Regions from separate parts of the Paenibacillus sp. FSL R7-0216 genome, predicted to be linked through region 1. Evidence: riboswitches for the same ligand, from Rfam matches in the RefSeq annotation. Region 1 holds a riboswitch; each other region holds the start of a gene.
What was found. Region 1 has a riboswitch for cobalamin ahead of metE (5-methyltetrahydropteroyltriglutamate--homocysteine S-methyltransferase). Riboswitches for the same ligand answer to the same signal wherever they lie in the genome.
Positions count from the first base shown of each region.

Region 2: linked by a shared signal. The riboswitch ahead of MKZ15_RS03120 (anaerobic ribonucleoside triphosphate reductase) and the one ahead of metE (5-methyltetrahydropteroyltriglutamate--homocysteine S-methyltransferase) in region 1 are both predicted to bind cobalamin.
Region 3: linked by a shared signal. The riboswitch ahead of MKZ15_RS06525 (ABC transporter substrate-binding protein) and the one ahead of metE (5-methyltetrahydropteroyltriglutamate--homocysteine S-methyltransferase) in region 1 are both predicted to bind cobalamin.

Region 1 covers NZ_CP150222.1:2,377,478-2,388,229, reverse strand. The annotation lists gene MKZ15_RS10715 (response regulator transcription factor) at 1-571, opposite strand, end outside; gene MKZ15_RS10710 (HAMP domain-containing sensor histidine kinase) at 675-1,739, opposite strand; gene MKZ15_RS10705 (response regulator transcription factor) at 1,736-2,416, opposite strand; gene MKZ15_RS10700 (ABC transporter ATP-binding protein) at 2,409-4,241, opposite strand; gene MKZ15_RS10695 (MgtC/SapB family protein) at 4,355-5,068, opposite strand; gene MKZ15_RS10690 (FMN-dependent NADH-azoreductase) at 5,228-5,854, opposite strand; gene metE (5-methyltetrahydropteroyltriglutamate--homocysteine S-methyltransferase) at 5,979-8,264, opposite strand; cobalamin riboswitch at 8,421-8,619, opposite strand; gene MKZ15_RS10680 (multicopper oxidase domain-containing protein) at 8,822-9,820, shown strand; gene MKZ15_RS10675 (DUF2249 domain-containing protein) at 9,865-10,398, shown strand; gene MKZ15_RS10670 (hypothetical protein) at 10,412-10,752, shown strand, end outside.
Region 2 covers NZ_CP150222.1:737,739-748,490, reverse strand. The annotation lists gene MKZ15_RS03125 (MTH1187 family thiamine-binding protein) at 42-341, opposite strand; cobalamin riboswitch at 835-1,086, shown strand; gene MKZ15_RS03120 (anaerobic ribonucleoside triphosphate reductase) at 1,264-3,240, shown strand; gene nrdG (anaerobic ribonucleoside-triphosphate reductase activating protein) at 3,237-3,755, shown strand; gene MKZ15_RS03110 (ribonucleoside-diphosphate reductase subunit alpha) at 3,984-6,317, shown strand; gene MKZ15_RS03105 (ribonucleotide-diphosphate reductase subunit beta) at 7,072-8,103, shown strand; gene MKZ15_RS03100 (Na+/H+ antiporter) at 8,276-10,294, shown strand; gene MKZ15_RS03095 (glycoside hydrolase family 2 protein) at 10,509-10,752, opposite strand, start outside.
Region 3 covers NZ_CP150222.1:1,505,154-1,515,905, reverse strand. The annotation lists gene cobU (bifunctional adenosylcobinamide kinase/adenosylcobinamide-phosphate guanylyltransferase) at 1-324, opposite strand, end outside; gene cobT (nicotinate-nucleotide--dimethylbenzimidazole phosphoribosyltransferase) at 321-1,409, opposite strand; gene MKZ15_RS06535 (ABC transporter ATP-binding protein) at 1,488-2,276, opposite strand; gene MKZ15_RS06530 (iron ABC transporter permease) at 2,273-3,322, opposite strand; gene MKZ15_RS06525 (ABC transporter substrate-binding protein) at 3,319-4,326, opposite strand; cobalamin riboswitch at 4,568-4,751, opposite strand; gene MKZ15_RS06520 (methyl-accepting chemotaxis protein) at 4,866-6,443, opposite strand; gene MKZ15_RS06515 (nucleotidyltransferase domain-containing protein) at 6,702-7,490, shown strand; gene MKZ15_RS06510 (methyltransferase domain-containing protein) at 7,585-8,466, opposite strand; gene MKZ15_RS06505 (TIGR03915 family putative DNA repair protein) at 8,602-9,372, opposite strand; gene MKZ15_RS06500 (putative DNA modification/repair radical SAM protein) at 9,357-10,682, opposite strand.

The DNA of each region.
Region 1 (10,752 bases):
TCCAGATCAGCTCGAAGATCTCCTCGGAACCAAACACCCGCCCGGGATGGCTGGCCAGCAAATACAGAATGCCGAATTCGATGGGCGTCAACTTCAGCGGGTTGCCATCCACCGTCGCGGAATGTGTTTCTTTATCAATCGAAAGCGAGGCAATCTTGATGATATGCTCCTGCGGTGTCTGCGGCGTTCCCGTCGGTTGTGCTGCGTAAGAGGAGCGGCGAAGCAGCGACTTCACGCGAGCGACCAACTCCAGCGGATTAAACGGCTTCACCATATAATCATCCGCTCCGGTCATCAGCCCGGTAATCTTATCCATATCGCCGTCCCTCGCGCTTAACATGAGGATTGGCGTAGTCTGCGATTCGCGAATCTTCATGCAGACGGAGATGCCATCGAGACCGGGAAGCATGACGTCCAGGATCACCAGATCAACCTCATCCTGCTCGGTGATCTCCAGCGCCCGTAAACCGTCCTCCGCCTTCAATACGTCATAACCTTCATTCGTTAAATATATTTCGATCAGTTTTGCGATTTTTTCATCATCATCGACAATCAAAATTCGTTTACTCATTCATCCAATCATCCTTTATTTGAGCTGGTTAGACACGAGCACAGTAACATCATACCATGTCTGTTGCCCCCAGATACAAATAAAAGGTTACAATTTCCCCCGGTTATGGTTTCCAGCGGAAAGGGATGGCGACCCTGAAACTCGAGCCTTTTCCTCTCTCGGAGACGACGGTAATCTCCCCTTCATGGATGTCCACAATTTTCTTGACGATGGAGAGTCCAAGCCCGCTGCCCCCACTGCTGCGTGTGCGGGATTTATCCGCTTTGTAGAAACGCTCGAAGATATGGACCAAATCCGGCTCGGATATGCCAATCCCGTTATCCGTCACGGTGACCACTGCCTTGTCCTCTTGGGTCATCAAGGAAACTCCAATCTCCCCGCCCTCCGGCGTAAACTTGATACCATTGTGCAGCAAATTCATCCACACTTGGCTCAGCAGGTCTTCGGCCCCTTCGACCTCAAGCTTGCTGACATCCAACTGAATTTGAATGTTCTTGGCAAGCCACTGGGGTTCGCAGGCCAGCACCACGTTTTGCAGCTGGCGATCGAGCCGAAACCGGTTCGTCTGCAACGAACCCCGGTCTGCCTCGAGGGAGGATAGCTTCAGCAAATTGTCGCTCATTTGCGATAAGCGGCGGCTTTCCGATTCGATGATCTCCAGGTAATGGTTACGTTTCTCTGGAGACAGATCCGGCCTACGCAAAGCTCTGGCAAATCCGCGAATCGAAGTCAGCGGAGACTGGATCTCATGCGACACATTAGAGATGAAATCCTGTCGCATCGTTTCCATTTGCCCCAGGGCTCCAGCCATTTCGTTAATGCTGTTCACGATGGTTTCGAACTCCCGAAGCTTCTCGAAGCCCTCCAACCGAACGGTAAAATCCCCATTAGCGATGCGGCGTATCCCGTCGATAATGGCATTCAGCATCTTCAGTTGATGAGGCCGTAACAGAAGGGAGATCAGGAAAACGATCAAGAAAAATAACAGGACTCCAAGAACCACATTCAACAGATCCATGACATAAGCAGAATAAGGGGGCCCTGCATTTCGGTAAATCGCCGAGGTAATCCAGCTGGCTAAGGTCCAGGTCGCCCCAAAACCGATGAAGATGAGTAGGACCTGGCCGATTCGGAGCAAAATCTTACCTACTCTCCTCCAGAAGGTCAACGTTCACCCACCTCCAGACGGTAGCCAAGTCCACGAATCGTGCGGATCTTGAATCTGAAGCTCTCCTCGGGGAACCGTTCACGGAGACGATTGATATGCACGTCGAGCGTACGTTCATTCCCCTCGAAATCATACCCCCAAATTTCCTCGATCAACTGCTCTCGGGTGAGAGTGCGCCCCGCATGACTGCCAAGCTTAAACAGCAGCTCGAATTCTTTGAGCGGCAGCGTAATTCGATCTTCGCCGCGATCTGCCTCAAACGTCTTGCGATTCATTCGCAGCGAACCGATCGTTACGGTCTGAGATATCGACACCTGATAACGCTTAAGCAGCGCCTTCACCCGAGCGATGAGCTCTGCCGGTTCGAATGGTTTGACGAGATAATCGTCCGTACCCAGCTCAAAGCCCTTAACCACTTGGCGGGTTTCTCCTTTAGCTGTCAGCATAAGCAGCGGCATCTCATAATCCCGGCGCAGCTCACGACATAACTCCCAGCCGTCCATCTCCGGCATCATGATGTCCAGGATCACCAGGTCGATCCTTTCCGATTCCACCAGAGCTAACGCCTCGCGGCCGTTCCCCGCCTCCTTGATCTGATCCATCCCCGCTTCCTCCAGGAATAGACGAACCAGCTCCCGAATATGCGGGTCGTCGTCAACGACGAGAATTTTAACCATGGTCCTTCCCTTCTTCCTCGTTCGTGAACTCCTCCGTCCCTTCGGCGCTTGCGGCGATTTGCAGCTGCTGCGAGGCAAACTCACGATACATGGCGTGTTGGTGCAGCAGTTGGTCGTGTGTTCCCCTTCCTGTCACTTTCCCTTTTTCGATAAAAATCAGCTGGTCCGCCCCTACGACCGTGGATAGCCGGTGAGCGATCACGATCGTCGTCCGGCCTTGCATCAGATTTTTGAGCGCCTTCTGCACGACGAATTCTGAGCGGCTGTCCAGGCTGGAGGTGGCTTCATCCAGCATGAGGATCTTCGGATCGCGCAGCAGTGCCCGCGCGATCGCGATCCGCTGCCGTTGCCCGCCTGACAGCTTGACCCCGCGTTCACCGACATCGGTATCGAACCCCTTCGGCAGCTCGGCGATAAAGCCGTCGGCATAAGCCATCTTCGCCGCCTGTTGTACTTCCGCTTCGCTAATTTCACGCTCGATGCCGTAGCAAAGATTCTCACGGATCGTTCCGGCGATAATCGGGCTTTCTTGTGAGACGTACCCGATCATGCCGCGCCAGGAGCGAAGTGTAAATGAATCGATCGATTCTTCTCCCAGTCGGATGGTGCCCTGCTGCGGCACATAAAACCGCTCCAGCAGGGAGAATAACGTCGTTTTCCCGCCGCCGCTGGGGCCGACCACCGCCGTTACCGTCCCCGGCTCCATCGTAAAAGAAACCTCCTGGAGCACCGGCTCGTCCGGCTTATACCCGAAGGTGATCCCGTCCACGATCAATGGCCGGTCAGCCTTCGTGATCTCTTGTCCTTCACCGAAAGGCTCCTCCTCCGCATCCAGCGTATGAAGAATCCGCTCGGTCGCCCCTTTCGCTTTCTGCAGTTGGGTGAAGAATGTCGTGAGCTGCGTCATCGGCATGACGATCTGCACAAGATACAAAATAAATGCTACCAATTCCCCGGCTGACAACCCGCCGCTTGCGACCTGCATCCCGCCATAGCCGATCACCACGACAAGCAGCATCATCATAACGAAGGCCATGAACGGGCTAATCCAAGCCATGACTTTGCCTTCGCGCACCCCAAAGGAGAGCAGCTTTCCGATCGCCTGGCTACCGTTTTCGTACTCCTTCCGCTCCGCGTTAGAAGACTTAACCAACCGAATTTCCGATAGGACTTGACTCAAAACCGCCGTAAAAGAGGCCGTCTCGTCTTGCATGGCGAGCGAAATTTTATACATCGTTCGGCCTAACGGCACGAGGATCAAAGCGGCCAAAGGAATCACCGCAAACATGATTAGAGTCATTTTCCAGTTCAAATAGAACAGGACGGCCACCGCGCCGAGGATGGAGATGATTCCGCTGAAAAAGCCGGCAACCTGCTCGGAGATCAACGCTTTGATGATCCCGGTGTCGTTGGTCATCCGGCTGACCGACTCCCCGGTCCGGTTATTGTCGAAGTAGGATACTGGCAAGCGAAGCATTTTATTCCATAAGCGATCCCGGAGACCGGCGACCATTCGCTGTCCCGTATAATTCAACAGAAAGATCGATAAGCCTGAAGCGACGGACATCCCGATGAAAGCGACGCCGATCCAGACGATCTGCAAACCGCTGATCGAAGACAGCGAAAAGCCGTCGACGAGATTCTTCGTGAACATCGGGATCACGAGGCTGACCAGCGTCGACAGCAAGCTGAGCACGATCGCCACGGCAAACAGACGCAGAGGGGGCTTCGTTTCCCGAAGAAGACGAAAAAAAGCTTTGGAGCCTACCCCTCCGTTGTTCACCGTACGATCCGTATCCATCGATTTAGCGTTATTCCTTGGCATGAGATTCTCTTCCCTTCTATCTCTATCTGAAGCAAGATGAGCCGAAAGCGCTGGCCCTAGGAAAAGACTACATTGGGAATGTAAACTGAAGTTAAACCAAACGTGCAAAGAGACTATAGATTTTCCACTTCAACGCTGATGACATGCTCGATCGTACGCAGAAAATGATAAAGCTCCGTCGTATACTCCTTCTCCGATGCGGTAATCACCATATCCACCCGTTGACGTCCTTCCTCCAGATCCTTGATTTTCAGACGTCGGATCCGGTGTTGGTTCGCTTTGGCCTTCCGCCCCTTGTTGTCCTTACGCTCGATAATGCGGATCAACTCCGTCACGTTTCCGTGATCCTCCATGACAATTTTGATGGATACGTCGCGTTGGTTCAGTTTATAGGGTCCAATCCATTTAATAACGTAGGGGACGAAATTCACCGAGAGGATCAGCAAAATGACCGTTAGCCCGGCTTCCAGATAAAATCCGGTCCCGATAGCGATCCCGATTCCCGATGCAGCCCAAATCATCGCCGCAGAGGTGAGGCCGGAAATCCCCTCATTGCTCCGGCGTAGAATCGCTCCAGCCCCCAGGAAACCAATCCCGCTGACGATTTGCGCGGCCAGCCGCATGGGGTCCATGTTCGGATGATCCGGGCCGGCGAATTTGGCGAAGGCTTCAATCGATACGATCGTCACCAGGCAACTGGCGATACAGATGACCATACTCGTTTTGATCCCCAGCGGTTTCTGTTTCAATTGCCGGTCGATTCCGATAAACAAACCAAACAATAGGGCCAAACATAACTTTAAAACCATTTCCAATTCGTTGTACATGATGCGTCGCAACTCCTTCAATTATATAAGGTGAGTATAATTGTATTCGGTAAGCCGGCGCAAATGGATTAATTCCGCCTCGGCGGACAATGAAAGGCAAAAAGAAGTCTGAACCGTCAATGAAACGGCTCAGACTTCTTTTTAGGCAAGATCGTGGAATTAGAACTTCGCTGCCAGCTCGGCTGCGCGTTTTACACCGTCCTGGATGATTTCCTCGGCACGGTCCGGGAATTGGTTGTGTCCCTCAACAACTACGGCTTCCGGATCGTTAATCCCCCAGAAGGCCAGCGTGTTCTTCACATAGTTCAGGGACATTTCCAGCGCGGTCATTGGACCTTCGGAATAAACGCCGCCGCGTGCTTGCAGCAAAGCGACCTTCTTATCGCCAACCAGGCCAACCGGACCTTGTTCGGTGTATTTGAACGTTTTGCCGGCTTGGTTCAGGTAGAACAGGTACGTCAATAGCTGCGCCGGAATGGTGAAGTTCCACAGCGGGAACGCAAACACGACTTTATCGGCTTGCAAGAACTGCTCCAAGTAAGCATTGGCCACTTCGGCGGCTTGTTGCTCCTCTGGCGTAGTTGGCATTCCTTTGCCGACTTTGAACAGCCCGTTCAACATATCCAGGTCATAATACGGCAGGTTAACCTCGAACAGGTTTAACTCAGTAACGACATCCGAGGGATGCGTTTCTTTGTAGGTTTGCAGGAAGCTTTCGTACAGCTTCACAGTGGCGGATTGATCCGCCGGGCGATTATTGGCTTTCACGAATAAAACTTTAGACATATCTAGTTTCCCTCCATTATTCATGTTCTCTATTGTTATCTTCTTTCTTTTTCATAGTTACTTTAAAATAAACTGTAACTAATCGAACAATAGTTATGATAATGGGTAACTAATCATTTGTCAATTACAGTTGCTTGTATTTTTTGCGAACCTGTTCAGCAGCCGCTGTCATTTGCCGCAGGGAGGCGACGGTCTCCTCTTGCCCTCTGGTTTTTAAGCCGCAATCTGGGTTGATCCAAAACAATCCCGGGTCCAGCACTTGAAGCGCGCGCTCGATCAAAGAGACCATCTCGGCTTCGGTTGGTACACGCGGGCTATGGATGTCGTAAACGCCAAGGCCAATCCCGAGCGGGTACGTCTGCTTCTCAAAGCTGTGAATCAACTCGCCATGGCTGCGTGAGGTTTCGATCGAAATGACATCGGCGTCCAACGCTCGGATCTCCTCCAGGATATCTTCAAATTCGCAGTAGCACATATGCGTATGAATTTGCGTTGTATCCAAGACCGAGGAGGTAGTCACCCGGAACGCTTCTACCGCCCAGTCCAGATAGTTCGACCAATCCTTCCTCTTGAGGGGGAGACCTTCGCGCAAGGCGGGCTCGTCCACCTGGATCATCCCGATACCGGCCTGCTCTAACGCTTCGACCTCCTTACGTAAGGCTAAGGCAATTTGATAGGCGACCTGCTCCCGGGATAGATCGCTTCGAACAAATGACCAGTTCAAGATCGTGATCGGTCCCGTTAGCATCCCTTTAACCGGCTTAGCCGTCAGGCTTTGGGCATAGGCGGTTTCCTTGACGGTCATCGGCTCGGCGAACTCGACATCCCCGTAGATCACAGGCGGCTTGACGCAACGCGTACCGTAAGACTGAACCCAGCCCCCCTGCGTAAATGCAAAGCCCGGCAGCTTCTCACCGAAAAATTCCACCATATCGGTGCGTTCAAACTCGCCGTGGACCAACACATCAAGCCCAAGTTCCTCCTGGATCTCGACCCATTTGCGAATCTCCTCCCGGATAAATCCCTCATATTTCTCCCGGCTACACTCGCCTTTACGCCATTTCTGCCGCGCTGCCCGAACCTCGGCGGTCTGCGGGAAACTGCCAATCGTCGTTGTGGGCAGGAACGGAAGCCGCCATGTCGCCTGCTGTAAGAGCCGCCGCTGTGCAAACTCGCTAGTTCGCTCCGCCGGGGCTACAGCAGCCTGCACCGCCGCCGCCCGCACCGCAACACGGCTCCGGGCCGGATCTGCGGCGAGTGCGGCCAGCGCACGGCGGTTCTCCGCGAACTGCACCGGTTCGGGTCCCTCACTGCTTGCCGCCTTGCACAAGCTCGTTAGCTCCTCCAGTTTCTGCTCGGCAAACGCCAGCGCCTCGCGTAACACCGGGGATAAGCGCTCTTCGCCCGCCACGGATACCGGGACGTGCTGCAAGCTGCAGGAAGGCTGCACGATCAACCCCGGTTCTCCGGCTAACATAGAAATCTCTTTCAACAGGCTTAGCGTTTCGTCTAAATCTGTACGCCAAATATTCCGTCCATCGATAAGCCCTGCACCAAGTGTCTTGCCTGCAGGAAATCCGTAGCGACGCAGTGCCTCCAGGTTCCCGTCCCGGCCGTGCACGAAATCCAGTCCCAAGCCATGCACCGGCAGATCTGCAAGCGAAACGTACCTTTCGACGGCATCGAAATACGTTTGCAGCATGATCCGCAGATCAGGGACTTCCCGGGCGATCGTCCGATAAATCAAGTCAAGCCGGCGAACGTCCTCTTCGGTTAGAGAGACGGCCAAAGCCGGTTCGTCCATTTGCACCCATGTGGCGCCAGCCGCTTCCAACTCTCGTAATACCTGTACGTATAAAGGCAATAATTTCTCGATCCAGTCATCGACTTGGTCCGCCGTCTCTCCTTTAGACAATTTCAACAAGGTGAACAACCCAAGCACCACGGGTCTACCTTCTATGCCCAGCTCCTGTTTGGCTTCCAAATAAGCCATAAGCGGGCGGTTGACGATTACCCTCGGATCCCGACGCCCCAGCTCAGGCACGATATAATGGTAGTTGGTATTAAACCACTTCGTCATCTCGCTAGCCGCCGCCTGGTCATTCCCCCGGGCAATGGCGAAATACAGATCCAGCGGCAATTTGTCGCTGTTCCAATCAAACCGCTCCGGTATCAGTCCGAACATCGTCGCAGTGTCTAATACGTGGTCGTAATAGGTAAAATCACCGACCGGGATCACGTCAATCCCCCGATCCCGCTGTAAACGAAGATGACCCAGCCGGATTTCCATCAAGCGATCATGCAGCTCTAACTCTGCAATTTTCCCTGCCCAATAGGCTTCAATTTGCTTCTTCCATTCCCGTTGTCCGCCGATTCTGGGATATCCCAGATTTCCGCTAACTATGTTCATGTTCCCCATGTTGACTTCCTCCTCATCGTTTGGCTTGATGACACCCATAGTTTGCAACACAAAAAAGGTCCCCGATAGCAACATAGGCTAAAGAGGACCTTCGATCATTTGTTCGATGGCTTGCATCTTTAACACCTCCCTATCTCCCGTAGGTACAGCAGTGCCGTTGAAATAGGCAGGTCTCCTGACTTCGGCATCATCGCCGGAAGCGGCCTTCCCGGTGACTTGATCACCAGTGGCATTCGATGCATCCGACTCCTCCGTTACAGTGGCGGGACCGCGCCGGCATTGCACCGGACTTCCCTTTTAAGCTCCGGCCAAGCAAGGCCGGAACACCTATTTCCGCGATATTCGGTTGGAATATACCTCCCATCTTACTTGATGTCCCAGGCGAATACAATACCAAACACATCGGAATTTAAATATTTATGACAACATTTTCGACAACTTTCAAGTGATTAATATCACAATTCGACTCCCAAACCCATCGTACGATGAAACTAATCAAACAAGAATGCCATGGGCTTACACATAAACGACAGAAAGAGGAATGACTCATGAAATCTCGGAACATTCTGAAGTGGTCCTTACTAGGTTTGTCCGGTCTGGTCATGATCGCAGCCGCCTGGTTTGCGTTCCCTTCAGAGGAGCCTCCAGTCCGTGAAGCCGCTCCTCATGAGGAAGCGCAGCATATCAATCATCCGCCAGTCGAGCCGGTCGTCCATCGCGAGAGAAATACCGTACACATCGAGATGACCGCTCAACGAACCGACATTGAGATCTCGGAAGGCGTCATCTATAATGCCTGGACGTTTAACGGAACGGCACCTGGCCCGGTATTGCGCGTAAAGCAAGGCGATCAACTGGAATTTACGCTCAACAATTTAGACCCTGAAATGCCGCATTCGATGGATTTTCACGCCGTCCATGCCGCTCCCAGCCAGAAGTTCGTCGAGGTGATGCCTGACGAGCAAGGAACGTTTACCTATCCTGCAGATACACCCGGCGTGTTCATGTACCATTGCGGAGTAAGTCCAGTACTGCTTCACGTAGCCAACGGAATGTATGGGATGATCATCGTCGAACCGAAGGACGGTTACCCTACGGATGCGGATATCGATCAGGAATATACGATCGTCCAAAGCGAATGGTACGCGGAGAACGATATGGATGCTTTCCAACAAGGCGATCCGGAATATGTCGTATTTAACGGCGATGACCACACGCTAAAAGAACATCCCTTCCTCGCCAAGGTTGGCGATAAGGTTCGGCTTTACGTTGTGAATGTGGGCCCCAACCATGTATCTTCCTTCCATGTGGTCGGCACCACCTTTGATCACGTCTATCTGGATGGTAACCCAAAGAATGAGCTGTACGGCATGCAAACCGTGCTGCTTCCGGCGGGTGGAGGTGCAGTTGTCGAGTTTACCGTCACAGAAGAAGGCGATTATCCGATTTTAACCCATCAACTGAACGACGCTTATTTGGGGGCTACCGCCATCCTGCGGGTGACTCGGGATGGCAAGGATAATGGAGCACCGGCGATGAGCCATTAAGAAACGATAACCCGATTGCAATCTCATGAAAGAGGTGAAGCTCAATGGAACGACAAGAGGCCAAAATCGTTGAATTGGACGTCCGGGAGCAGCTCAAGAGTAAAATGGAGCCGTTCCAGCTGATCATGGACACCGTAAAAACGCTGGGGAAAGACGATATCTTCGTATTGCACGCCACCTTCAAACCCACGCCATTGCTTGGTTTTCTGAAGATGAAGGGGCTCGTCGGCCAATCGGTCATGCACGACAAGGAACATTGGATAACAACGTTTGTCCATAAGAAAAATAAATCCTGGTTGGAGACCGTCGATGAGGCTAAGGTTGCCCCAAAGGCGCAGAACGCTTCGGTCGAACGCTCCTCCAACCTCATTGAACTCGACAACCGCGGACTCGAACCTCCGCAGCCAATGGTGCGAACGCTGGCCGCCTTGGATCGCTGCAAATCTGGCGACGAGGTGCACATTCATAATGACCGGGTACCGGTTTTTTTAATCGAAGAATTAAACAGCTTGGGCTGTACCTACACGGTAGAAGAACAACCGGACGGAACCGCTAAAGTCCAAATCCGCAAACCTTAAGGAGGTGAACCTGATGCCGGCCATGTCCCGCTTGCCCTTTCTATTTATCGTTACGGGGATCTTCGGATTCGTCCTGTTTCACGCCACTTCTTTCATGTCTCTCACGGGCTGGCTCGGTGATGACATTCGAGGCCCGGCCGGCTGGTTCCAGGTCCATCTGTTCGTACTGGGATGGGCGACCATGCTGGCCATGGGGGCTGTCTATCAATTGATTAATGTGATCCTGCAGTCCAACTTATACAGCGAGCGTCTTGGGTATATTCATTACGCGCTGTTTTCCGTAGGGCTGTTCGGACTGCTGTTTGGCTTCATTCAAGGCGATACGTATTGGATCGGCGGTTTTGCGACCGTAGC
Region 2 (10,752 bases), 1.6 Mb from region 1:
TAACTCGTTTTCAAAATAATGCAAGCGCCAATGCTTGGTAATTACAATTTCTCGCGAACGGAGCGCAGCTTCTGCTCCGAGGAGCTGGCTTTGTCGCGGCGGTCGTCGATCTTGATCGACGTCGACACGCGGCCGGCACCCGACTGGAACGGCGCTTCATGGATGGCACGAATGGCGGCGAACACGTCGTCCAACGGCCCTTCAATAATCGTGCTCATTGAGGTTAGGGTAAACGTAATTCCCGTCTGCTTCTCCAGCACCCGATGCAACTCAGCGACATAAGCGCTCAGGCTGGTGCTACCCGTTCCGATCGGAATGACGGTTACTTCAGCGATGGCCATAATCGATCCCTTCTTTCTGGTAGTGGTTTTGTTTTCAATCACGAGCTTGTTATTCAACCTACCTCCATTCTACCCATCCTTGCACTTGAAGATCAACCGATCTCTAACGGACTGTAGTGACCTTATTTGTCCCGGGAATCCGAACTTCGCTTTCTAACGGACCTTGGAGCCGCTATTTGCCTAGAATCTGCCCCATTTATACGTCTTCGCACCAAATAAGGGCCTTGGGGTCCGTTAGATTTCTTATTCGTCAGAAATTGCAGAAATAACGACTTCTCAGTCCGTTAGCCAACACCGTTCGAAAAACAGTTGCCGCCCCCAACCATCCTCCTAGTTCCTCAGTCCCATTCATAAATGTTCACAATTCTCCCTCGTCCCCCACTCTCCGCATCGTTATAAGGACTGGAGATTTTCACGACGTTTTCAGGTCATTTACATGGTAAAAATTCGGTTTACAAACACAACATCTTGGGCTATCCTTAGATCAACGCAACAAAATATAGTGTGAACGGGTGATCCGGCGGACAAGCCTCCGGACCTTAAAAGGGAAGTGCGGTGCAAAGCCGCTGCGGTCCCGCCACTGTAATCGGTAGCTAGGCGCTAGAGACGAAACGTTCATCGAATCGTCTTGAAGGCCCAGCCGTTCGTCTGACCTTTATGCCACTGCGGCTTGATTCTAAGGCTGCGGGAAGGCGTCAGCAATGACCCGAAAGCCAGGAGACCTGCCCGTTTGGAAGACACCGACGGAAAACCTGCGAGGAACAGGGATGGTGTCCGCTTGCCGCTGAACCTTAGGGCTTCTATTTCTATGCCCAACGTGATCGTTATGATGCAGCGCATTCGGGCATGTCCACCCTCGTCGGGTTGGACATGCCCTTTTATATGAAGTAAAAACTCAGTTTATCGGGAGGAGAACTTTGTTATGGCATTGCTAAACCAGACGTATACCGGCCGAGACACCTTGCTGGATGAAGTCATTCAATTAGGCGAGGAAATCGTGCACAGTCGAAATCTCGAGGTGCTGCGTGAGAACGCCAATTTGAACGGGGAGAGCTTCTCCGGCAAGATGAGTAAATTCGGAAGCGAGTATGCTAAATGGTACGCAAACCATTTCGTGATGCCGGCCCGCTTGGTCCAAGCCATCCAGGACAATATTGTCTACGTCCACGATCTGGACCAATACGCCATCGGCACAACCAACTGCATCTTTATCCCTTTCGATAAGCTGCTGCGCGAAGGCTTCAATACCGGGAACGGCAGCGTACGCCCGCCATCCTCCATCATGACGGCGATGGCGCTGGTGGCGATCATTTTTCAATCCCAGCAAAACTCCCAATACGGCGGCGTATCCGCGAACAAACTGGACTTCGATCTCGCCCCGTACGTGGCCAAATCATTCGCCAAGTACTTCCGCAAAGGGTTGGATTACTTTGAGGAAGGCGATGCCAGCGCCGAGTTGGGCGACATTGCCATGAGCCGCAGCGACCTCCGAGACGGGTATCCGAAAGCCTTCAAATATGCGTTAAAGGAAACCGAAAGCGAAACGCTGCAGGCAGCCGAGAGCCTGGTCCATAACCTAAACACCATGTCGAGCCGGGCCGGCGGACAAATCCCGTTCACCAGCATTAACTACGGAACCTGCACCTCGCCGGAAGGACAGCTGGTAATCAGCTCCCTGCTCACCGCGACCATGCGTGGGCTAGGCAGCGGGGAGACGCCGATTTTTCCGATTCAGATTTTCAAATGCAAGCAAGGGATCAATCAAAATCCAGGAGAACCAAACTACTCCCTGTTCCTGAAAGCTGCGGAATGCTCAGCCAAACGGCTGTATCCGAATTTCGCCAACCTGGATGCCCCGCTGAACCTGATGTATTACGATCCGACGAATCCGGATACGGAATTCGCTACGATGGGCTGCCGCACCCGGGTGCTGGCCGACCGTTTCGGACGGAACCATCTGTCCGGCAAAGGAAATCTATCCTTTAATACGCTAAACCTCGTCAAAATAGGCCTGGAGCACGGGATCGAATTGGGCCATCGCAAGGAGGCCGATGAGCGCGGCTTCTACCGGGAGCTGACGCATTATATGGATATCGCGCTGGAGGGTCTGCTGCACCGTTTCAACATCCAAGCCTCTCAGAAGGCGAAGGCTTCGGATTTCATGATGCGTGAAGGGGTCTGGGAGGGCGGCGAGGCGCTGGCACCGGACGACGCGGTTGGCGATCTGCTCAAACACGGTAGCTTGTCCATTGGATTCATCGGCTTGGCCGAATGCATGAAGGCCATGTACGGCAAACACCACGGCGAAGACGAAGCGGTGTATCAGAAAGCGTATGATCTGATCGCCTACATGCGCGACTATTGCGACCGCCAAAGCGAAATCCATAATCTGAACATCACGTTGTTCGCCACCCCGGCGGAGGGCCTGTCCGGCAAATTCACTAAACGGGACCGTGCGGTATACGGCCCGATTCCCGGAGTCGTGGATCGCGAATACTACACGAATTCATTTCATATCCCGGTCTACTACAACCTCAGTGCCGCGCGAAAAATCGAACTGGAAGCCAAGTTCCACGGGCTTTGCAACGCGGGTGCGATCTCTTATATCGAGCTAAACGGCAATGCCCGCAGCAACCCGGCAGCGTTCCTGAAAATCGTGCAATTCGCCCTGCAGCAGCAGGTCAGCTATTTCAGCATCAACCATCCGATCGACCGGTGCTCGGCTTGCGGCTTCGAAGGGATTATCGGGGCAACCTGCCCTTCCTGCGGCAGCCATGAGAACGATGTGCATATCCGCCGCTTGCGCCGGGTGACGGGCTACCTGACCGGCGATTTCCAAACGCGGTTTAATGCAGCCAAACAAGCGGAAGTGCGCGACCGGGTCAAACACGACGTATGAATCTTTGCGGCTACTATCCCGAATCTATTAATGAAGGCGAAGGCTTGAGGGCGGCGATTTTTATCAGCGGTTGCCGTCATTATTGCAAGGGCTGCTTCAGCCCGAAGACCTGGAACTTCGATTACGGCGAACCGTTTACTTTGGAACGCGAAGCCGAAATCATTCATGACGTTAAAAATAACCCCCTGCTAAGCGGCTTATCGATCCTTGGCGGGGACCCTTTCTTCTCCGCCGCTGAAGTCAGCGGGTTTATCGACCGACTGGTTGCGGAGACAGGGCCTGTGTCGATTTGGATTTACAGCGGTTATACCTACGAAGAAATCATAGAACGCTCTGGCTCACCTGCATACGAGCTGCTAAGGCGCTGCGAGGTGCTGGTTGACGGAAGATTCGTAGAAGAGCTTCGCGACCCTTCCCTCCTCTATCGCGGGAGCTCCAACCAGCGGCTGGTCGATATTCAGCAAAGCCTGCGGCAGGGAAAGCCCGTATTATGGGAGTCCATGTTCTCTTTCTAGGTACCTCTAAAAAGCTGACTTTTTGATCACGAACAATAGAAGTTTCTGGTATAATTAAAAGCCTGTGACCTTTGTCACAGTTTGACAACATTCATCACGGAGCGCGAGTACCCTTGCGCCCCCTTTTTTCACCCGTTATCTGCAATTTGAAAATTCAAGATTTGCGGTAAACACAGGCGGACTGCAGCATTCATTCCAACTTATTTCACGAAAGCGAGGATTCCTCTCATGCCCACTCTAGTGACCAAACCAAACAACCGACAACTTGCGTTTGACGGCGAGCGCCTTGGCGTCTATGCCGACCGTATTTTGCAAGGATTACATAACCTCGATAAAGAACGCCTATTACGCGGCGTGAATGCCAAGCTCCGTCGCGACGAAGTGAACGGCGAAGAGATCAGCAATGCCTTTACGATGTCCGCCCTGGAGCTCGTCAGCAAAGACGAACCGGATTGGAAATTTGCGGCTGCCCGTTCCCTGCTCACTTCCCTTTATAAAAAAGCAGCGGTCAACCGCCGTTACAAAGCTTACCCCGAGGAGCCGTACGGCTCGTTCCACCACCTCATCTCCGAGCTGTGCAAGCTGGGCATCTACCGCGAAGAGCTGCTCGAGTGCTACACGAAAGAGCAAATTGAAGAGCTGGGCCGCACGATCGACCCTTCCTGCGATTTGCTGTTCGACTACATTGGCCTACTGACGCTGACCGAGCGTTACCTCGCTACCGATTTCGACGGACGGACGATGGAGCTGCCGCAGGAGCGCTATATGGTCATCGCGATGTACCTGATGCACAAGGAGCCGGAAGAGAAACGCCTGGAATTGGTGAAGGAAGCGTATTGGGCGATGAGCAACATTTATATGACCGCCGCAACCCCAACCATGTCCAATGCCGGTAAAAAAGTCGCCGGTCAGCTCTCCAGCTGCTTTATCGATACCGTAGACGATTCCCTTGAGGGCATCTTCGACTCCAACACCGACGTGGCTCGACTGAGCAAAATGGGCGGCGGCATCGGCGTCTACCTCGGCAAAGTCCGCGCTCGCGGCTCCGATATCCGCGGCCATAAGAATACCAGCTCCGGCGTCATCCCTTGGATCCGCCAGTTGAACAACACCGCCGTCAGCGTCGACCAACTCGGAACGCGAAAAGGCGCGATCGCGGTTTATCTGGACGTTTTCCACAAGGATATTCTCGCCTTCCTCGACTTGAAGCTGAACAACGGGGACGAGCGGATGCGTGCGCATGACGTTTTCCACGGCGTTTGCCTGCCTGACCTATTCATGGAGGCGGTAGAAGCTCGCGGCGAATGGAATCTATTCTGCCCGCATGAAGTGAAGAAGACGATGGGCTGGAAGGATGAGAACGGACGTCCGTTGGGTCTGGAGGACTTCTATGATGAGGAGTTCGGAAAGGGCAGCTTCCGCGAAAAATACGCCGAAGCCGTCGCCCACCCTACCCTCTCGCGCATCACGATGCCGGCGATCGATATCATGAAGCGGATTTTGAAATCACAGTTGGAGACCGGTACGCCTTACATGTTCTATCGCGATACGGTCAACCGAGCGAACCCGAACCGCACGCACGGGATGGTTTACTCCTCCAACCTGTGTACGGAAATCATGCAGAACCAATCGCCGACGGTCGTCGAGCAAGAGGAACTGGTAACGAAGGACGGGCAAACCCGGATCGTCGTGTCCAAAATTCCGGGCGACTTCGTCGTCTGCAACCTGAACTCGATCCACCTGGCCCGCGCGGTGCCGGCTGGCGTGCTGGAGCGGCTCGTACCGATCCAGACGCGGATGCTGGACAACGTCATCGATATCAACAATATCGAAGTGCTGCAGGCGCAATACACGAACAGCCAATATCGGGCAATTGGCCTTGGCACGTTTGGCTTGCACCATCTGCTCGCGCTCGAGGGCATCCGTTGGGAATCCAAGGAGGCCGTGGAGTACAACGATGCGCTTTATGAGAAAATCAACTACCTGCTGGTCAAATCCAGCATGGAGCTTGCCATAGAAAAAGGGAAATATCCGAAGTTTGCCGGTTCCGACTGGGAAACGGGGCATTACTTTGAAGCTCGGAACTACACGGACGGCACGCGCGAAGGCAAATACGTAACGACCGAACAGTGGCGCGCGCTGCAGAAGGAAGTGAGCTTGAACGGCGTCCGTAACGCCTGGATGTTCGCCATCGCGCCAAACGGCTCGACCTCGATCATCGCCGGTTCCACCGCCAGCATCGATCCGTTGTATGAGCTGCTCTCCTATGAGGAGAAGACGACGTACAAGATCGCTAACCCGGCACCGGATCTGTCCGAAAAAACGATCTGGTATTACAAGACAGCGTTCCTGATCGACCAACACTGGTCGATCGACATGGCCGGCGCTCGCCAGCGCCACGTCGACCAAGGGCAAAGCTTCAACCTGTACGTGCGGCCGGACATCAAAGCCACCGAATTCCTGGAGCTGCACCTGCATGCTTGGAAGGCCGGGCTGAAGTCGACGTATTATGTGCGCAGTCGGGCGTTGACGATTGAGGAGTGCGAAAGTTGTGCCTCATAGGGGACTCATCCCTCCCCACCCCTCCCTTACCGTAAGGGAGGGCGCCCGAGGGCCTGCTGCCCTCTGGGCTCCCGCAATGAGAGGAACGTTGGAGTGACTGAGGCGCTCCTGCACGCTCTCCCCTGCGGGGATACGCTTTAGGTTGGCTCGTGGAACGCTTTTCCCCCTTCGGGTACGTCTTACTTTGGGCGCACCCGGGTGACCTGGTAAACCGTGCTGCTCATAACTGCTGCTGTCGGCGCACCCGAGGGACTTTGGCGGGATGAGCCGCTTCTCGCCCTTCGGGCCCGCTCTACTTCAGGCGCTCCTGCAGGGCGGTGACTGCGACTTTGGGGCGTTTTGGCGAGAACCGAGTGCGAATGAGTCGTTGTCCCTTCGGGATGCACTTACTTTTAATGAAATTGAGCGGCAGGGGCGTTTGAAATGCCACTGCGTGCTAGGCGGCGCCATCCCCTGCGGGGGATGCGCTCACGGCTTTGTAATAATACATGCGGGGAATGGGCCAAAGGGTTCAATGAGCTAGGACACAGATCTTAAGCTCATTGAACCGAGGTGAAATGATTCTGAAGAAGCTAAAAGCTTTCTGAAAGAAAGCTACTTCGGAAGCATGCGCTAGGTCGCCTTTGCGAGTGGATTTCTACAACTTCTGAATCCAGTTCAATCAGAGAAATCCGCGAGCAACAGCGATCGTAAGAACATTTCAGCCGGCGGCCCCCTCCCGCATGATCCACTACAAATTAAGGAGCGAAATCCCATGCAACTTCAAACGATATTCAACACCGAAGCCCCCAACAAATCAACGCGGATCATCGGCGGCGAAAGCTCGGGCATCTTGAACTGGAATGACATCCGCATGCCGCATATGTACAAGCTGTACAAAGTGCTGCTGCTCAACCACTGGATCGCGGATGAGATCCCGATGGCCAAGGACGCGCAGCAATTTGCCCTGCTCGATTCGGAAGAGCAGCGCACCTTTAAGATCAACATCTCGCTGCTGGCGGTACTCGATTCGATGCAAACGATGTTCGTTGGCGACGTAAAACGTTACTTCACCGACTCGTCGCTGGAGGCGATTTCGGCGATCATCGGTCAGCAGGAAGTGGTACACAACCAATCCTACTCCTACGTGTTGTCCTCGATCGTATCGGAGCAGGAGCAGAAAGAGATTTTCGAATACTGGAAGCATGATCCGGTGCTGCTGGATCGCAACAAGTTCATCTCCGACATCTATCAGAACTTCCGTAATAACGCGACGCCGCAGACGTTTTTTGAAGCCCTGGTTGCTGACCTTATTCTTGAAGGCATCTTCTTCTACAGTACATTCGCCTTCTTCTACAACCTGGCGCGCGATCAGAAAATGATGGGCACCAGCCAAATGATTTCGTATATCCAGCGGGACGAGAATCAGCATTGCTACTTCTTTGCCGAAGTGTTCAAGCAATTGCTGGTCGATTATCCGGAGCTGAACACGAAAGAAAACATCGACTACGCCTATCGCACGATCGACCGGGCGGTCGAGCTGGAAACGAATTGGGCGCATTATACGCTAAAAGATGTGCAAGGCATCGACTTGAACGAATTGTCCGATTACATCAAATATATCGCCAACAAGCGACTGACGTTGATGGGTCTGGACAAAGCGTACCAAGGCGTCGATATCAACTGCATGCCGTGGATCAAGCCGTTCTCCGACGAGGCGCTGAACGCGACGAAAACGGACTTTTTCGAGGCCAAATCCCGTAATTATGGCAAGGTTGGCGACGACAACGGGTTCGACGACCTGTAAGGACAAGAACGGCGCAATAAATGATGGCGGCTCTTCTGCATTAGCTCTGCGGAAGAGCATTTTTTCGCAAAAAAAGTTTGTCCCATTTAACTTCGGTTTAAAAAAACGGGATATGCTATGATTAACTACCAAATCGGCCCAGTGCCGGAACATCGGAAGGACGTTAGCATTTATGGATTTACTGATTACCGTAATTATGCTTCTGATCTGTCTTGTAGCCTCCAACATCATCAGCCACTATATCCCGTTGATCCCTACCGCGTTGACGCAAATCGCTCTTGGGATTCTGATTGCGCTAGCCTTTAACGGGTTTTCACTGGAACTCGAGACAGAATGGTTCTTGCTGCTGTTCGTTGCACCCCTGTTGTACAACGACGGCAGGTATTTCCCCCGCGACCAACTATGGAATATGCGCGGGGCGATTCTGGGGAACGCAATTATCTTGGTGGTATTAACTACATTGGGTGGCGGTTACCTCATTCATGCGGTGATTCCCGACATTCCACTGGTCGCGGCATTCGCACTGGCCGCGATTCTGTCCCCTACCGATCCGGTGGCCGTCAACGGGATCGCCAAGCGAATTCATCTCCCCGAGAAGGTGCTGAATCTCGTCCGAGGGGAATCGCTGATCAACGACGCCTCGGGCCTGGTAGCCTTTAACTACGCGGTTGCTGCGGTTGTTACGGGGTATTTTTCGCTGCGGGAAGCCGTGTTCGATTTCTCCTATATGTTCGTGACCGGAGCCTTACTGGGACTGGTGCTCAGCTTAATCATGACCTGGATTCGGTTCTCCCTGCTCAAACAAGGGATCAAGGATGCCACGCTGCATTCCCTGCTGCAAATTCTGACGCCGTTCCTGATCTTTATCGTCACGGAGGAGTTCCTGCACGCTTCCGGTGTTATTGCTGTGGTTGTGGGCGGTATCGTGCATTCCCTATTGCGGGAGCGAACGGAAACGATGCTGGCGGAGGAACAGGTGTTAACGGAAAATATCTGGTCCACCGTGCTCTTCATCCTGAACGGGATTGTCTTCCTGCTGCTTGGGTTGAACATCCCGTCATCGATGCAGGCTACCGTCGACAACCCGAATATTAACAATGTGCTGGCAGTCGGTTACGCGCTTGTTGTTGGGATCGGGATTTTGGCGATTCGCTTCATCTGGTCGCATTTCTTTGCCATTTATGAATACCGGAAGGCTAAAGTCGGCGAGGTTGACAAACCTACGATAAAATCCAGCTTGGTTCTGACCCTGACCGGGGTTCGCGGCGCAGTCACGATGGCCGGGGTATTGTCGATCCCTTATGTAGTCGCCAGCGGCGGTCCGTTCCCGGAACGATCGTTGATCTTGTTCTTGGCGGCAGGCGTCATCTTGTTTACGTTGATTGTGGCCACGATCTTTTTGCCTATGCTTAGCAAAGGGGGCGCGCCCGGCGAAGAGACCGACGAGTTTCTCGATATGAATGAAGCCCGTACCCGCGTGCTGCGGGTAGCGATAAACAAGATCAAGGAAGAAATGAACGACGACAACAAGACAGCGGCCTACCAGCTCATGGACGAATATAGCCGGCTGCTTCAGCCGGCCTTGGATCAATGGGGAGCTCAGCGTCCGGATCGTCCGGCCATGCTGGGTAAAATCACCGAATTGCACCGTGTTGCACTGAAGGTGGAACGCGGCTACATCCAACAGGTGATGGCAAACGGAGGCATGGACAAAGAGATGTTCGAGGCTTTCGAGAAGGCGCTGGAGTTACGGGAAGAGAAGCTGTCGCAAAGCGGCCGTGCTCGCTTCTTTTTCCTGGTTGGCAGTGCGGTTCGAGACTTTCGGCGCGCGAAACGAAAATACAAGGAGTTCGCCATGAAGGCCGAGGGAAGAACCATCCAAATCCACGCGCTGCAAGCCGCACTCGAGCACTTGCAGGGACTGAAGAAAGGGAACGAATCGGACAACCTGATCCAATTCGTCATCCTGGATTACAAGCGTGGGATCGCCCGGCTTAAAGGCACCGCGGATCCATTCAGCGAGAAAACGGAAGCTCAGAAGGAAGAGCTGCGGTTGCTGGTCATGGACGCTGAACGCGCGGAAATCAGCCGCATGTTCGAGAATGGCGACATTAACCGGGAACAAGCCCGGGAACTGCGCCGAGCGATTAACCAGATCGAAAGCCTCACCCTCTATGAGCACGAGGAATAGCGATGATTAAGGAGACGGCGGTGCCGCGCGAGCGTAACGAAACGTAACGCGCTTATTCGGCGAAGAATGGGCAACACAGAAATCTAACGGAACCAGAAGACGCTATTGGGACTATTTAGCCTGGGATCAGGCCTTAAATAGCCAAATAGCGTCTTTTCGTTCCGTTAGACTGGGTAACTGGCGTTTTTCGCCGAAATAAGGTCTGCTCGTTCCGTTACGCGAGCGTTCCAGCGTTGAGCGCGCCGACGCGCAGCTCCGCCCACGGGAGCGGTAAACCGCCGGGATGCCGCAGGCGGACCGTCCGGCTCTCGCCAGGCAGCAGGTCGAAGAAGTTGTCGCTGAAGCGGACCCCGCCCAGCGGCAGCTCCAGCTTGACCAGCCGGGCAACGCCCTGGCCGGAGGCCGTGACCGTGACGGTCTGCGCTGCTTCATCAATCTGCACGTCCAGCTCGGCGGCA
Region 3 (10,752 bases), 870 kb from region 1:
GAGCACGTTCGACAGCCACAGGGTCAGACAGTCGACCAGCACGATCGGGCTAGCGACCTCCGATGCCGATTTCTCTCCTGTTATAACGGGCTGCTCACTCAGCTCGTACAGCAGATTGGCCAGACCAAGCGGCGCTTCATGTGTTGTCCAGGCAAACCCGCTTTGCTCCCGCTGGAGACGGTGCAGGTTGATCCGGGCTTTCATCTCATCGTCAAACGCTTGCGCCGTCGCAACATACCCGGCCGATTTTGCCTGTTTCATCACCCAGCGTTCGGCGAACGTACTTTTGCCGCTGCGGGCGCCGCCGGTCACCAGGATCTTCATCGTGCGATCTCCCCGTTATCCCCGCCATGCCCGCCATCTGCGACACCTGCGCTCTCAAACGTCGCCATCTCGGCCACGATGCGGCAAGCCGCGTCGATGAGATGCAGCGCAAGCACGCCGCCCGTGCCTTCACCCAGCCGCATGTCCAACTCCAGCATCGGGTTCAGCCCGAGCTCCTGCAGGAGCGCGCGGTGTCCCTGCTCGTGAGAGACGTGCGAAGCGATCAGAAACCCGGCTGACTCCGGCTTCATGCGCACCGCGAGCAACGCAGCGACGGTCGAAATAAATCCGTCGATCACAACCGGGCAGCGCTGGGCGGCGGCCCCCAGGATAACGCCGGTTAATCCCGCGATTTCAAGTCCGCCCACCTTAGCCAGCACATCCAGCGGATCGTCCGCATTGGGGCGATTTGCTTCCAGCGCCCGCTCCACGACGGCGATCTTATGCCGCAGCCGTTCATCGTTGACTCCGGTCCCGCGTCCAACGCTTTGCTGCGGCACAACTCCAGTCAGACTGCTCATGATCGCAGCGCTAGCTGTGGTGTTGCCGATGCCCATCTCCCCGGTAACGAACAGTCGAACGCCTTGGGATACCGCGTCATCGACGACTTGAGCCCCCACTCGGATAGCGGCTTCGGCTTCTTCTCGGCTCATCGCCGGTCCATTGGCCATGTTCCCGGTTCCGTAACGCAGCTTCCGCTGAACAAGAGACGGATGCGACAACTCTGCATTAACCCCGATATCCACGCAAACGACGTCAGCCGAAGCTTGACGCGCCAGCACATTCACCGCCGCACCTCCAGCCAAAAAGTTGTGTACCATCTGCGGAGTCACTTCGACCGGAAATGCGCTGACCCCTTCCTCACAGACGCCGTGATCCGCCGCCATGACGATCACTGAACGTTTCCGGAACGCGGGTTGGACCTCTCCCGTAATGCCCGCCAACTTCACGGCCAATCCTTCCAGCTTCCCGAGACTCCCCGGAGGTTTCGTCAAACGGTCCACATGGGCGCGGGCCGCCGCCATCGCGACTTCGTCCAGCGGGGTTATCGCTTGTGTCAGTTGTCCTATTGAATCGTATCCCATCATGCATTCCCCTTTCATCATTACGCATCTTACGCATCAGCGTTCTTGCACTTCTCACGCCGCCATAGCAGCCGGTACTCACGACCGTTCTCGACGCAGCAGCAGCTGCGGAACGTTTGAATCCGGATGAGGCACTTGATGTGCCTGAACCCCAAACACCCCGGCGACTAGCTCCGGCGACAAAATATTCTCCGGCGCCCCCTGATCCACAATCCGACCTCCGCTCATGACAAGAAGATGGCTGCAAAACAACGCAGCCAAATTCAGATCATGCATGACCGAAACGACAGTTAGCCCCGCTTCTCGCTGCCAATCAGCGACCATCTCCATAAACTGCATCTGGTAGCGCAAGTCCAAATAGGTCGTTGGTTCATCAAGCAGCACCAGCTCGGGCTGCTGGGCCATCACTTTCCCGAGCGCTACCCGCTGCCGCTGCCCCCCGCTCAGCACGCCCAACGGACGATGCTCGAGCTCCTTCAAGTCAAGGCGCTCCATAATGCCGTCGATGAGGCGGCGGCCGGCCTCCGCCCCACCTATCTCCCTGCCGCGCCAATCCTGATGGGCGAATCGGCCCATCTCTACGACCTCGCGAACCGTGAACGCGACGGACGGAAGCCCGTCCTGTTGGAGAACGGCGACTTTACGCGACAGTTCCTTGCGGGAGTAGGCCGTCAACGGACGCCCCTCCAGCGCAATCGCGCCGGAATCCGGTTGTTCCACACCTGAGATTAGGTTCAGGAGGGTCGTTTTGCCGCTGCCGTTTGGACCGATCAATCCCCAAAACTCGCCGCGGCCGACCCGCCAATCCACTTCGTTCAGCACTTCGAGGCGACCAAACGCCTTCGCAACTCCCCGCACCTCGATCAACGCAGCTCCTCCTCTCTCTGCTTTTTCTTCCGGTACAGCAGATACCCAAAGAAAGGCGCTCCCACAAACGCGGTGACGATGCCCAGCGGAATTTCTGTAGGGGCCAGCAGAGAGCGGGCGGCCAGGTCGCTCCACATCATGAATATCCCCCCACCTAGCGCGGACAGCGGGATGATTAGGCGGTAATTCGGTCCGGTGATCAGTCGGATCATATGCGGAACGACCAGACCTACGAATCCGATCACCCCGGACACCGACACCGCAGCTGCCGTCATCAGCGTGGCGACGAGCAACACGGCCAGTTTGGTCCGTTCCACAGCCATCCCGGAGTGGGAAGCCTGACGTTCACCAAGAGCCAGCAGGTTCAAATGCTTGGCCCGGCTCCACAGGAACAGGGCCCCCACCAGCAAATACGGCAAAAGGATGGCCGTATACGACCATCCGCGCAAGCTCAAACTGCCCATCGTCCAATAATAAATCTCATTGATCGTTTTTTTCGACATCGCCGTTAAAAAGGACACGACCGCCCCTAGAAAAGACTGCATCACGACGCCGGACAAGACCAGGCTTTCGATGGGCAGCTTCCCGTTCTCCCGGGCCAGCCAGATCACGATCCATAACGTAACCGCCCCGGTCACGAAGGCGATCATAGGCAACGTAAAGATGCCAAGCAACGAAAACTGCCATCCGAAAAAAATCAGCACAGCCGCACCGATCGCCGAACCTGACGATACCCCTAACGTAAAGGGATCCGCCAGCGGGTTGCGCAGCACGCCTTGAAAGCCTGCGCCCGCCACGGCGAGCGAAGCGCCAACCAACATCCCGAGCAGCACGCGAGGCAAGCGAACCTGCACGACGATTTGCTCTGCCGCAGCGCCCCAGTCCGGCGTAATCAAGCGGCCAAGACCCGGGAGCCGATGCAGCAGGATGGCCGCAATATCCCCTGCCGGAACATAGACAGAGCCAATGCCGATGCAGAACAGCAACGTCACCGCTAGCAGAACGAGTCCCGCCGCCCCATATCCGGCTAATCTGCCGCGCGTCATGGCTGGATCAAATCCGGATGAATCGCTTTGGCGACTTCGATTAGCCCTTGTGTCACGCGAGGACCTGTACGACTAAGCAGATTATCGTCCATAGCAATGATCCGATTCTCCTTCACAGCCGATATTTGGTCCCAGCCGGAACGGCCTTTGATGATGTCAGCCAACGTCTTGTTGTTCTCGTCAATTACGCTTTTTGCATACAAAATGACATCCGGGTTCGCTTGAATAATCTGCTCTTCATTAATCTCGGACCATCCCTCAACCTCGGAAGCAACGTTGATGCCGCCCGATAACGTGATCATTTCATCCATAAATTCACCTTTACCGACTGTCCAGCCTGGGGAAAACTCGATGTACACCTTTTTCTTCTGATCCTCGCTCAGCGAACCCACCGCATCAGTAACGGTTTGGACCTCCTGCTTCATCTTCCCGACCACTTCGTCCGCTTCGGCCTGGTGATTCGTGATTTTGCCAATCGTTTGGATATGCTCCATAACCGCATCGATCGTTTTCGGATTGGATTGGAACACTTGAAGTCCCATATCCGTCAGGCTTTTGACCGTCGCCTCATCAATGAGACTAGCTGCCAAAATGAGATCCGGCTGCGCCGCCACGATCGCTTCAACGTTCACCTGGAATCCGCCCATCCGCGGTTTGTCCTTCACCGCTTCCGGATAGTCGTCCAAATCGGATACGCCGGCGACTTGTTCATTAAGCCCAAGAGCAAACAGCACTTCCGTCTCTGACGGCGCCAGCGAAACGATTCGTTCCGGCGCTGCGTCAAACGTGAACTCCTTGCCGGTGGAATCCGTTACGGTATAGGGATAAGTCGTCTCCTGTGCGGCTGGTTGATTCGCTTCAGCATTTGTTCCCGCGTTTTGCGTCTGCTGCGTCGCCTCCGCAACGTTCCCCGTTCCTTGATTCACTGCGTTGTTACCGCAGGCAGCCAGCACCAGCAGCAAGGCCAACAAGCCCAAGCTTGCGATTCGTTTCCAGTTCTTCATCTCCAAATCTCCCCTTTTTGTTCATTCCAGTTGGTAAAGAATCGCCTCGTGCTTCAGCGGTACGTTGTGCAGCCGGATTTCAAGTCCAGCCGAACACCATCCCGGCAACAAAGAAAAACCCCTATCCTAGCGGATGGGGTTACGTCTACAAAGTCATGCCGCGCGCCGACGAAGTGGAGAGCTCCACAGTCTGGCGCCAAGCCATGATACTCTTGGCAGAACGTTATCCTTTCCTCGAAGGACCGTCTTGATTTCCCGTGGCAGGTCTCCTGACTTCCAGGTATCGACGAAAGCTCGCCTTCCCATCTCCCTAGCGGGCGACAGTGGCATCGTGAGCTCGTCCCTGTTTACAGTGGCGGGACCGTGCCGGATTTGCACCGGCTTCCCTTTTAACCCGAAGCGGCACGGCGTTCTTCACCGCTGCTTCAGGACCTACGGGCACAATTTGTACGCTTGTCTTAAGGCTTTCTTCTCTATTGGATTATAGGGGAAAAGCGGGAAACTGACAATATCTAATCCGCTTCGTCATGTCTTCGACTTCACTCCAGAGACAAATCCGCTCCCAGGACGCCAATCGCTTCGCCGTCCCGACGGATGGGCACGGCAAGCGTCATGCACCGCCGTTTCGTAATCGCTGAGATATACGCCTCGGAGACGACCGTTTCCCCGGCAAAAGCACGGCGGAACCATTCCCGACCTTTGGCGTTCAGCAAACCAGCCTCCGGGATGGACACGACAAAGGATCCGTCCTCACGGTTTGACCAAGCTGCTTCAAGTCCCGGTTCCGCGGCCAATAGCTCCTCCAGAGCGGCTCGGTGTCCAGCCGGTTCCATCGCCAGGAACCGCGGCTGATCGGCTGCCTTAAGCAGCTTCCGGGCATAGGCCTGTCCCAACGCCACCGCTTCCTCACCTCCGGCGGCCAAATCCGTCCCCGAATGCACGGAGTTAAGCGAAACCATCAGTTCGCCTTGCGCCCGGTCGAGCCCCACGACTACGGTCTGCAGCTTGGAAATATGCTCCCGTTCAGACTCCATTCGAGACAGCGCCCCCTCCACATGGATGATGCTTCGATTCAGTGCTTCATGCACCTCACCCAGCATGGCTTCCATGTTACGCGTCAGCTCGGCTTGCTCCCGGCTTCGCTGCCCTGTCTCGGCAACCAGTCCATTCACTCCGGCCACTTCCTCCGCGATGAAACGAATATCCTCACCCATTCGCTTCATCAGGGAAATGCCCTCCAGCGCCGAGTCCCGGCCGCCTTTCAGCGTGGACTTCACGCGGTCCACATCCGCGGCAATCTGCCGGAACAACGGAGCAGAGCGGCTGATCGCTTCGGTGCTTTGGTCCGCCAGCTGACGCATACGTACGGCTACCACGTCGAAACCTTTGCCTTGAGCCCCCAAACGGGCCGCTTCAATGGATGCGTTCAGCGCCAGCAAAGCCACCTCCCCGGCGATCTCTTCCAAACTCCGGTACAGCGCGCCCAACTTCCGCGTATTCCCCTCCAATTCCTCCATCGGCCCGGCAATCGATTCCTGGGAATCGGCCAACGAACGGATCGTGCCATCCGCCGCTTCAAGCGCCCCAGCCATGCGCACCGCTTCGGCCCGGGTGTGCTCGCTGCGGCTTAGGAGATGCTCTGCGGCGTCATGGATTTGGGAAGCCGATGCGGCAACCTCCTCCATCGCAGCGAGGCTCTCCTGCACCTGTTCCAGTGAGCGCTCGCTGCTGTGCTTTAGCTTCAAATCCTCCGCCGCCGCCGTGTCGGCCAACCTGTGCAGTTGCTCAAGGCTCCCGCCTACTTCGCCGACCGCCGCCTGCAACCGATCCGCCGCCACCAGCGACTCATTGAAGACCGTTGTCCAATCGTTCTCCTTCCGCACGGGTTCATCCGCACTCGCCGCAACGGACTTGCCTCCCAGCAGTCCCCACCACGGCGCAGTCCCCCGGCCGGTTCCCGACGGCAGCAGGGAATAACCCAAGCAGAGGAGCGTCAATAGCGCAAGAGCCGTGATATACCATGGCGTCTTCGCTACTACCGCACAAACTGCGAGAAGAACTGCCAATCCCACGCCAAGCCAAACGGCGTTTCTTCCTAACCAACGAAGTTGATTCATGTCCCCACCCCTATGTGTAAACTTTGCTAACATTATAAAATAGGACTGGAGTCATAAAAAGGAAAAAGTTAGGAGTTTCGAGACAGGGTGCAAATAATCGACGGATTTCTATAAAGAGAACGTTCATTTTAAGAACGTTGTGTCTGGCGTACCCGATTTATTTCTGGTAAATTGATCAATGATTTGCGGCATACTCAATATATATGATATTTTATAATAATACCCTTTTGATGGGTCACAATCTAAGGAGTGCTTATCATGAAGTTACCTTTACACAATCAATTCATACAGGAAGCCATTGAGTATGTGAGTCAAGATCAACGAATAATAGGTCTTCTCGCAGGTGGATCCATGATGTACGGGGAAATGGATGAGTATAGTGATCTGGACTTAATCATTGTGTACAATTCTGCTTTTCGAAGCGAGATCATGGAACAACGCCACTCAATTGCCGAAAGACTGGGTAACTTACTTTCAGCATTTACAGGCGAACACGTCGGAGAACCTAGATTGCTTATATGTTTATATGGCCCACCTCCTCTTCATGTGGACCTGAAATTTGTCCAACTGGATGAGCTCGGATCCCGAATTGAGAATCCTTTGATTCTTTGGGAGAGAGGTGCTGCTATAACATCTATCATTAGTAAAACAAGTCCGTCTTTCCCAATCCCTCATCCTCAATGGATTGAAGACCGTTTCTGGGTATGGGTGCATTACTGCGCTACAAAATTAGGAAGAGGCGAATTGTTCGAATTAATCGATACTATAACATTTATGCGGAATGCAGTGTTGGGGCCGCTGGTACTCATTAACAACGGCCATCTCCCGAGAGGAGTTCGAAAGCTAGAAAAACACGCGCTCGAGGAAGTAGAAGAATTAAAAGGAACCATTCCCATCCACAGCTTTGAGAGTTGCTACCTCGCTCTAAAAAATACAATCAAAATGTATCAACGGCTACGTCAAGTTTCGGAAATTTCACCGAGGAGCGAAGCGGAACGCATCACAATTGAGTTTCTTGAAGGAATATATTCAGAACGATCCCAATGATAGAGCCCCCCACTATGGGTAGTGGGGGGCTTTACAGTGCAAATCGGAGGCAACAATACTATCAAACGGAATCTAAAAAATATAACGCATTACGTTACTTTTCTCTTGTAACCCCCCAAACCTGCCGAACGAAATGGCCTTTGCTAACGGCGCAGTGGTCCGTAACAATCAATCTCGCTTCAGCAATATCTTGCTCCAGCGGCTCGGTGGAGACGATCACCGCTCTTGTCGAGATTCGCTTTACGCTTTCCAGCATCCGCCGTCGCTCCGTGGCGGTTAGTACCGAACACAAATTGTAAGGAAGGTCGACGATCGCGGCATCGTACGCCCCGTCCAGCTCATTTAAATCTCCGATCTCCACGATTCCTGTATCGTCATAGCCAAAGTGACGTAGATTGCTTCTTGCTCCGCGAATCGCCACAGGATTGATGTCCCTGCCAACGATGTCAATCCCCATCGACATCGCTTCGATCAGCACATTGCCCATCCCGCAGCACGGGTCGATGGCTCGCTTACCTTCCGGGTTGGGCACGGCGATATTGACCAGCGCCCGAGCCACCACCGTCGTTAACCCGGTGGAGTAGTTATGCGGCTTCTCCTTGTGCGCAAGCCAGACCGGGTCCGAGATTCGGCATATCCCCAGCACCCAGTCGTCCTGCCGCGCCAGCACACCCAAGGTTACCTCTGGATCACGCATCTCCGCGATGCCGCGAACTTGGGCACCGATCCGGCGCTCCGCCTCGCGCTCCCCTTCATACGTTTGCCGCCGTCCGTTTTTGAGATATCGGACCTTGAAGGTGCATCCCTCCAAATCCAGCAACGATGCCAGCTCGCCAAGCTCATCCAGTGTAGGCGCAGCAAACAAAACATCTAACCGCAGCTGCACGAACGGGCTGCGATTGGGCGGCAGCCGGAGCGGGCTTTCCAAATAAGCGTCTCCCTCTGAAGCCTGCCCGAACAGGGCGCGCTGCTCCATCAGACAGAGCTCCCGCTCGCTCTCATGGCTGGCAAAAGGATAAATATATGTGATGGGGGATGATTTCAAATTGTAGCTTGGATTCAATCTAGCGACATCCTCTCTTGTCCTTATCTCCCCATTGTACCAGAATGTTCAATCATCCCGCATTTCGGTCAACTGCGCCCAGTATCGCTTGGGCATATGCGACATTTGTGCCCGAGGATTCAGCCGTTCCCGGATCGCCACGGTGTCGTAAAATTGCTTCCACAACCGGCGGTATACCCGTTCCTGCTCCCCCACCTCCGGCAAGACGAGCTCATCGAGATCCACGATCTCCGTCCGCTCCGGAGTCGCCTCCTTCGGGCGATGGATCAGCGCCTGGCGATGAGTTTGATCGTAGATCAGAAACGCCTCATGCCGATAACGGTTGCTAAAGTGCGGGGCTAAGATCGGCAACACGCGGTTCTTGGGTTCAATCACCGAAACGAGCACATCGCCGTATACCGAGAAGCGGACAAACCCCATCAAAGCGTGACTTTCCGTATTCAAATGTCTTACCGCTTTGCGAAGCCGATGCACCGTAGTCTCGGTCAGCATATCCATAGCTGCACGCCCATGCCAGAATCCGAGCCGCAGGAAGCGATAGATTAACAAATCCTTCTGCGGCTCGCAAGTCAAGAACCCGCGGCGGACGAGCTCCTGAGCCTCCGGCGAGATGCTCCGCCCGATGGCGCTGTAGACCCGGGACGCTTTCTCAGGTGAGGTCTCCACCCACCTCGACTCAAATAACGTCACCTGCGGGTCGTCGTCAGCGCGGAGATCAACCAGTTCTTCCTTGCGTTCATAGCTTTCGAACACACAGGTTAGCAGACCGTCGAAGCTCCCATCATAAGCGTAAGCCGCTTCCTTTATCCAAGCAGCCATGCTCCGAGCTCCCTTCCTGCCGTCCCCGCCAACTCCTCGTCGGAGAACAGCGACAGCTGCTCCACCTTCGGCTGCGGCAGGAACATGTCGATTTCCTTGCGAGACAACAAGGATCTTAGAATCGTGCTTTCGTTCACCTTCAGTCCTTCCAGCCGACGTCCAGAACATGTGAGGAAGTATTGCGCCCGCTTCAACACGACCCCTAGCTTCTTCAAGCCATGAAAATCAAGCCGCCCTGTTCGCCGCGCAGCCACGATCCGTTTAGCGCTTCGTATTCCGATCCCCGGGACGCGCAGCAGCGTTTCATAAGGAGCCGTATTGACTTCCACCGGAAAACGATCGATATGCTGGACTGCCCAATGGCATTTCGGATCCATGAATAAATTAAAATTTGGCGTGCGTTCCTCGAGCAGCTCCTTGGCTTCAAAGCCGTAGAACCGCAGCAGCCAGTCCGCCTGGTACAAGCGGTGTTCCCGCAGCAGAGGCGGCTTGGTATCCAGCGACGGCAGCAGTGTATGCTCCGCCACCGGTGTGTAGGCGGAATAATACACCCGCTTCAGCTCATATTTGCGATACAGCGCCTCCGTCAGGTTGAGGATGCTGAGATCGCTGTCCGGCGTAGCCCCGATGATAAGCTGCGTACTTTGCCCGCCGGGCACAAACCGGGGGGCGTGACGGTATTTCACGAGATCGGTACCGTTCTCGCGGATGCCCTGACGGATGGCGCGCATCGGCTTCAGGATCGCCTCCTTGCTCTTATCCGGCGCAAGCTGAAGCAAGCTGTGCTGCGACGGCAGCTCGATGTTTACGCTCATCCGGTCCGCAAGCAGCCCAAGCCGGGCTATCAGCGCCGGATCGGCACCGGGTATCGCCTTCACGTGAATATAGCCGCCGAACCCGTAGTGGTTCCGCAGCAGCTCCAACGTCCGGATCAGTTGCTCTGTCGTATAATCCGGGCTGCGCATGATCCCGGAGCTGAGGAACAAGCCCTCGATGTAGTTGCGGCGGTAGAAATGCATCGTCAGCTCCGCCAGCTCCTCCGGCGTGAATGCAGCGCGGCGCGTGTCGTTAGATCGGCGGTTAACGCAATATTTGCAATCATAAATGCAGGCGTTTGTCATCAGCAGCTTGAGCAACGAAATGCAACGTCCGTCGGCGGCAAAGCTGTGACAAATGCCGCAAGCGACGGTGTTTCCTACCGTCCGGCTGTCGCCGTTCGCCCCGCTTCCCCGTTCAACCCCGCTGGAAGAACACGATACATCATATTTGGCCGAATCCGTCAAGATGGTCAGCTTGTCATATAGATTCATTCCTGCAGCCTCCCTTTTGGCTGCATTATATTACGAACATACGTTCTCGTCAATGAACTTCCTCTCACGA